One region of the Streptomyces sp. 63XJN7_1_ISO-PGPR-S23-121 genome, then DNA from elsewhere that is predicted to be linked to it. Evidence: riboswitches for the same ligand, from Rfam matches in the RefSeq annotation. Region 1 holds a riboswitch; the other holds the start of a gene.
What was found. A riboswitch is a leader RNA that binds a small molecule or an ion and turns the genes downstream of it on or off. The one in region 1 is predicted to bind glycine.
Positions count from the first base shown of each region.

Region 1 (3,395 bases):
CCTCGCCGACTACACGCAGGAGGACCTGTTCGCGCAGGCGGCGGGCGAGCGGGCCGAGGAACTCCCGGAGGCGCCGCGCGAGGAGCCCGCTCAGGAGCACCGGCAGGCCCCCGCCGAGCGTCACTGGCCCTCGGGTCACGACGTGCGGCACACGGAGCTCGGGCACGGGTGGGTGCAGGGCAGTGGCCTGGGGCGGGTCACGGTGCGCTTCGAGACGCCGTACTCCGTACCAGGCCGGGTGCGCACCTTCCCCGTCGACGATCCCCGCCTGACACCGGCCGAGCCGCTGCCGCTGGTCGCGTCCCCGCCGCCCGGCCCGGGGGAGGACGGGGGGACGCCGGACGCCGCCGGGGAGGGGGCCGCGGACCCGGCGGCGTCCGGCGCCACCGCCCCGGGTCCGGCAGTCCCGCCGGCGGGGGAGGTGTCCGGCCGGGGTGTCGCCGGCGCGGCGCCGTGACCTGCGGAGCGGTGCGCGTGGAGGACGCCCGGGGACGCCGTGCCCCGCGGCCGGGGCGCGGCCGGCGCCGGAGGCAGGTGGCTCAGCCCTCCTCGTTGCCCGTGCCGGCCAGCTTGCCGAAGTCGTGGTCGGGGAGCGGAGGCGCGGCGGCCACGTCGAGCCCGTAGTGGTGGTAGAGCTGGAGCTCCTGTTCCGGTGAGAGATGGCGGCCGACGCCGAAGTCGGGGGCCTCCTTGATCAGGGACCGGTCGAAGGGCACGTGCAGCGTTCCCTCGACCAGCTCGCTGGGCTCGAGCGGCACGAAAGCGTCCCTGCTGAACAGCCCGGTGCGGATGGCGGCCCACTCGGGGACGCCGGTGGCATCGTCGAGGTAGACCTCGTCGACGGTGCCGATCCTGGTGCCTTTGCGGTCGAACGCCTTGCGGCCTATCAGACTGCGCGGATCGATCTCGGTACGCACGGGCCCTCCACTTGGTCGCACACCATCCGGCGAATCATGCGTCAGTACAACAAAAAGCCACTTTGGGGCGAGCGGCCACTCGAAGGTGCGCTCAGTCACTCGAAGACCTGTGCGTCCGCCTCGCTGGTAGGCTGGCAGACGGCTGCTGACCCCGTGCGGGAGAGTCCTCCAGACATCATCGGAGGCGCCGAAGGAGCAAATCCTCCCCGGAATCTCTCAGGCCCACGTACCGCACGGACGAGGTCACTCTGGAAAGCAGAGCGGGTGCCGCGGCCTCCGCTCTCACCGACGGTGAAAGCCGGCAGCCCTCGGGCGGCCCGGTGAAGCTCTCAGGTCGAGATGACAGAGGGGGAGGCCGTCCGGGCACCCGCGCCGTGGTGCCCCTCGAAGGTCGTCAGACCAGGAGGCCTCCGCAATGACAGCCCCTCGCATTCCGCTCTCCGAGCTCGAACAGGCAGCACCCTTCGAGCAGCGCCACATCGGCCCCGACCACGAGGCCCGGGCCAAGATGCTCGCGCAGGTCGGCTACGGCTCGCTCGACGAGCTGACGGCCGCCGCGGTACCGGATGTGATCAAGAACGCCGACGCGCTGGACCTGCCCGGCGCCCGTTCCGAGGCCGAGGTACTGGCCGAGCTGCGCTCGCTGGCCGACCGCAACCAGGTCCTGGACTCCATGATCGGCCTGGGCTACTACGGCACCTTCACCCCGCCGGTCATCCTGCGCAACGTCATGGAGAACCCGGCCTGGTACACCGCGTACACGCCCTACCAGCCGGAGATCTCCCAGGGCCGCCTGGAGGCCCTGCTGAACTTCCAGACCATGGTCGCCGACCTCACCGGCCTGCCGACCTCCGGCGCCTCGCTGCTCGACGAGGGCACCGCCGCCGCCGAGGCGATGGCCCTGTCCCGGCGCATGGGCAAGAACAAGAAGGGCCTCTTCCTGGTCGACGCGGACGCGCTGCCGCAGACCATCGCCGTGATCCGGACGCGCGCCGAGCCGACCGGCGTCGAGGTCGTCGTCGCCGACCTGAGCGACGGCATCCCCGCCGAGGTCGCCGAGCGGGAGATCAACGGCGTCCTGATCCAGTACCCGGGTGCCTCCGGTGCCGTCCGCGACATCAAGCCGGTCGTCGACCGGGCGCACGAGCTCGGCGCCCTCGTCACCGTCGCCGCCGACCTGCTCGCCCTCACGCTGCTCACCTCGCCCGGCGAGCTGGGCGCGGACATCGCCGTCGGCACCACCCAGCGCTTCGGTGTGCCGATGGGCTTCGGCGGACCGCACGCCGGTTACATGGCCGTCCACGAGAAGTTCGCGCGCAGCCTGCCCGGCCGCCTCGTGGGCGTGTCCGTGGACGCCGACGGCAACAAGGCATACCGCCTCGCCCTGCAGACCCGCGAGCAGCACATCCGCCGCGAGAAGGCGACCAGCAACATCTGCACCGCGCAGGTGCTGCTCGCCGTCATGGCCGGCATGTACGCCGTGTACCACGGGCCGGACGGGCTGCGGGCCATCGCGCGCCGCACCCACCGGTACGCCTCGGTCACCGCCGCGGGTCTGGCGGCCGGCGGCGTCGAGATCGTGCACGGTGCCTACTTCGACACGGTCACCGCGCGGGTGCCCGGCCGGGCCGGCGAGATCGTGCACGCCGCCCGCGAGAACGGCATCAACCTGCGCCTCGTCGACGCCGACCACGTGTCGTTCGCCTGCGACGAGACCACCACGCGCGCCCAGGTCGGCGGCGTGTGGAACGCGTTCGGCGTCGAGGGCGACGTGGCGGCCCTGGACGCGAGCGCCGGGGACGCCCTGCCCGAGGCGCGTCTGCGCACCGACGACTTCCTGACCCACCCCGTCTTCCACGCGCACCGCTCCGAGACCGCGATGCTGCGCTACCTGCGCCGCCTCGCCGACCGCGACTACGCGCTGGACCGCGGCATGATCCCGCTGGGCTCCTGCACCATGAAGCTCAACGCGACCACAGAGATGGAGCCGGTCACCTGGTCCGAGTTCGGGCAGCTGCACCCCTTCGCGCCCGCCGAGCAGGCGCAGGGCTACCTCACCCTCATCCGCGAGCTCGAGGAACGCCTCGCCGAGGTCACCGGGTACGACAAGGTGTCGCTCCAGCCGAACGCCGGGTCGCAGGGCGAGTTCGCCGGACTGCTCGCCGTCCGCGGCTACCACCGCGCCAACGGCGACGACCAGCGCACCGTCTGCCTCATCCCGTCCTCCGCGCACGGCACCAACGCGGCGAGCGCCGTCATGGCCGGCATGAAGGTCGTCGTCGTCAGGACCGCCGAGGACGGCGAGATCGACGTCGAGGACCTGCGCGCCAAGATCGAGAAGCACCGCGACGAGCTGGCCGTGCTGATGATCACGTACCCCTCGACGCACGGCGTCTTCGAGGAGCACGTCGCCGACATCTGCGCCCAGGTGCACGACGCCGGCGGCCAGGTCTACGTGGACGGAGCCAACCTCAACGC
Region 1 is NZ_CM149653.1:5,303,400-5,306,794, reverse strand. Features, by position in the region: gene AC0VYN_RS23565 (DNA polymerase IV) at 1-457, shown strand, start outside; gene AC0VYN_RS23560 (PRC-barrel domain-containing protein) at 540-917, opposite strand; glycine riboswitch at 1,064-1,159, shown strand; gene gcvP (aminomethyl-transferring glycine dehydrogenase) at 1,333-3,395, shown strand, end outside.

Region 2 (3,395 bases), 3.8 Mb from region 1:
CGAGGGAGGCCGACAGCACCTCCTCCAGCTCGTTGCCGGGCCATCCGCCGTGCGGGTGGGGATGCGGCCGCGCCGGGAACTCCGGTGAGAGGTCCGCCGGGAAGTCCGCTGGGAAGTCCATCTGCCTACCGCCTGCCTGGGTACCGCTGCTGTGGCTGAAAAGGCTAACCCGTTCGGCCCCACCGGCCCACGGTGCGTCACCTCAGCCGGTGAAGGCGATCCGGTGCAGCGTGTCCGCCGCCGCCCGGTCGAGGAGGACCGCCGAGGCGCACCCGGCGGGCAGGGTGGCCCCGGTCACGGCGGCCAGCAGGCGCCGGGTGGCCGCGCGGTGCCGCAGGAACGCGTACCGCGACACGCCCCGGCCCCGCTCGCGCTGGCCGGCCAGGGCGTCGTCGGCGCCGACGTCGAGGACCAGCAGGTGCAGGGTGCCGCCGCGACGGCGCGCCTCGCGGGCCAGCCAGCCGCGCACCCAGGCCTGCGTGCCGCAGTCGTGCACGACGACGCCCTCGCCGGAGCGCAGGGCGCGGCGCAGCCCGGCGTAGTGGGCGAGGCGGACGAGGGGCCGGTAGAGGGCGTACGGGAGGAGGCGCGGCATGCGGCGGTCCCAGTGGTCCCGGGTGTCCTGCGAGTCGATGCGCAGGCCGCGCACCGTGCGCCGCATGAGGGTGGACTTGCCGCTGCCGGGCAGGCCGGTGATCACCACCACGTCCCGGGGCCCGAAGAGCAGGGCGTGCGGGCTGCGGCCGTCGCGGTCGCGCAGATCGCGGACGACGGGTGCGGCGGGTGCGGCGGGTGCGGCGGGTGCGGCGCATGCCGCCCCGGCCGGGGTGGGCCGCTTCGGCAGCGCGATGCCCGAGGTCGTTGCGTACGCCGTGGTCCTGTTCACCGTGATCGTCCTCCCCTGGGGCGGTTCACGAGTTCCCGTCCCCGTCGAGTGTAAAGAGAAGGTAATGCGGCGGTCTCGCGTTTTCGTGCGCTTACTGCCACAAGCCGGTTACAGATCACGGTCTGCCACGAACGGGCCCGGCGTGCAATGATGGCGGCGCCAACTGCATACCGGCCGTTTGAATCCGCGCGGGAGAGTCCCCGGCCTTCGCCGGGGCGCCGAAGGAGCAAGTCCCTCCCTTGAATCTCTCAGGCCCCGTTACCGCGCGGGCGAGGCACATCTGAAAAGCGGGCCGCCGACCGACGGCTGCCCCACCCAAGGTGCAAGTCCTGATCGCCGCACTCCGGTGGTCATGGCGAACCTCTCAGGTTCCGATGACAGATGGGGAGGACCGCCCTCGCCCGTCCAGTCCTGTCCTGGGAGACGAACGACCGATGAGCAGTACCGAACTGCGCCGTACCGCGCTCGATGCCACGCATCGCGCGCTGGGCGCGACGATGACCGACTTCGCCGGCTGGGACATGCCCCTGCGCTACGGCTCCGAGCGCGACGAGCACGTGGCGGTGCGCACCCGGGCCGGGCTCTTCGACCTCTCCCACATGGGTGAGATCACGGTCACCGGCCCGCAGGCCGCCGACCTGCTGAACCACGCGCTGGTCGGGAACATCGGCACCGTGAAGCCGGGCCGGGCCCGCTACACCATGATCTGCCGCGAGGACGGCGGCATCCTGGACGACCTGATCGTCTACCGCCTGGGCGAGTCCGAGGCCGCGCCCCGCGAGTACCTGGTCGTCGCCAACGCCTCCAACGCCCAGGTGGTGCTGGACGCGCTCACCGAGCGGGCGGCCGGCTTCGACGCCGAGGTCCGCGACGACCGCGACGCCTACGCGCTGCTGGCCGTGCAGGGGCCCGAGTCCCCGGGCATCCTGGCCTCGCTCACCGACGCCGACCTGGACGGCCTGAAGTACTACGCGGGCCTGCCGGGCACGGTCGCCGGCGTGCCGGCGCTCATCGCGCGCACCGGTTACACCGGCGAGGACGGCTTCGAGCTGTTCGTGAAGCCGGAGCACGCCGTGGAACTGTGGCAGGCGCTGACCAAGGCGGGCGAGGGCGCCGGGCTGGCCCCGTGCGGCCTGTCCTGCCGGGACACGCTCCGCCTGGAGGCGGGCATGCCGCTGTACGGGCACGAGCTGACGACCGCGCTGACGCCCTTCGACGCCGGCCTCGGCCGGGTGGTGAAGTTCGAGAAGGAGGGCGACTTCGTGGGCCGGGCCGCGCTCCGGGAGGCCGCCTCGCGGGCCGAGACGAACCCGCCCCGCGTCCTGGTCGGCCTGGTCGCCGAGGGCCGCCGGGTCCCGCGCGCCGGGTACGCGGTCGTCGCCGGCGGCGAGGTGGTCGGCGAGGTCACCTCCGGCGCTCCCTCCCCCACGCTGGGCAGGCCGATCGCCATGGCGTACGTCGACGCGGCGCACGCCGCTCCGGGCACCGCCGGCGTCGGCGTGGACATCCGGGGCACCCACGAGCCGTACGAGGTCGTGGCGCTGCCGTTCTACAAGCGCCAGAAGTAGACACCGGGCGGGCGGGGCGCTTCGCCGCCCCCGTGCGTGTCCGGCGCCTCCCATCAGCAGGTTCCGCAGTCCCCCGTCACACCACTCCCCCGCGTACAGGAGAATTCAGGCCATGAGCAACCCCCAGCAGCTGCGTTACAGCAAGGAGCACGAGTGGCTGTCGGCCGCCGACGACGGCGTCTCGACGGTCGGCATCACGGAGCACGCGGCCAACGCGCTCGGTGACGTCGTCTTCGTCCAGCTCCCCGAGGTCGGCGCCACCGTGGCCGCGGGCGAGACCTGCGGCGAACTGGAGTCGACCAAGTCGGTCTCCGATCTGTACTCCCCCGTCTCCGGCGAGGTCACCGAGGTCAACGACGACGTCGTCGGCGACCCGTCGCTGGTGAACTCGGCCCCCTTCGAGGGCGGCTGGCTGTTCAAGGTGCGCGTCAGCGAGGAGCCGGGCGACCTGCTCTCCGCCGACGAGTACACCGAGTTCGCCGGCGCCTGAGGAGACACGGACGCATGTCGCTTCTGAACACCCCCCTGCACGAGCTCGACCCCGACGTCGCCGCCGCCGTCGACGCCGAGCTGGACCGCCAGCAGTCCACCCTCGAGATGATCGCCTCCGAGAACTTCGCGCCGGTCGCGGTCATGGAGGCACAGGGCTCGGTCCTCACCAACAAGTACGCCGAGGGCTACCCGGGCCGCCGCTACTACGGCGGCTGCGAGCACGTCGACGTGGTCGAGCAGATCGCCATCGACCGGGTCAAGGCACTGTTCGGTGCCGAGCACGCCAACGTGCAGCCGCACTCGGGCGCCCAGGCCAACGCGGCGGCGATGTTCGCGCTGCTCAAGCCGGGCGACACGATCATGGGTCTGAACCTCGCCCACGGCGGGCACCTGACCCACGGCATGAAGATCAACTTCTCCGGCAAGCTCTACAACGTCGTCGCCTACCA
Region 2 is NZ_CM149653.1:1,463,118-1,466,512, reverse strand. Features, by position in the region: gene AC0VYN_RS06825 (enhanced serine sensitivity protein SseB) at 1-121, opposite strand, end outside; gene AC0VYN_RS06820 (AAA family ATPase) at 203-886, opposite strand; glycine riboswitch at 1,066-1,160, shown strand; glycine riboswitch at 1,161-1,277, shown strand; gene gcvT (glycine cleavage system aminomethyltransferase GcvT) at 1,321-2,454, shown strand; gene gcvH (glycine cleavage system protein GcvH) at 2,567-2,944, shown strand; gene glyA (serine hydroxymethyltransferase) at 2,959-3,395, shown strand, end outside.
Region 2: another riboswitch for glycine. It lies ahead of gcvT (glycine cleavage system aminomethyltransferase GcvT); the one in region 1 lies ahead of gcvP (aminomethyl-transferring glycine dehydrogenase).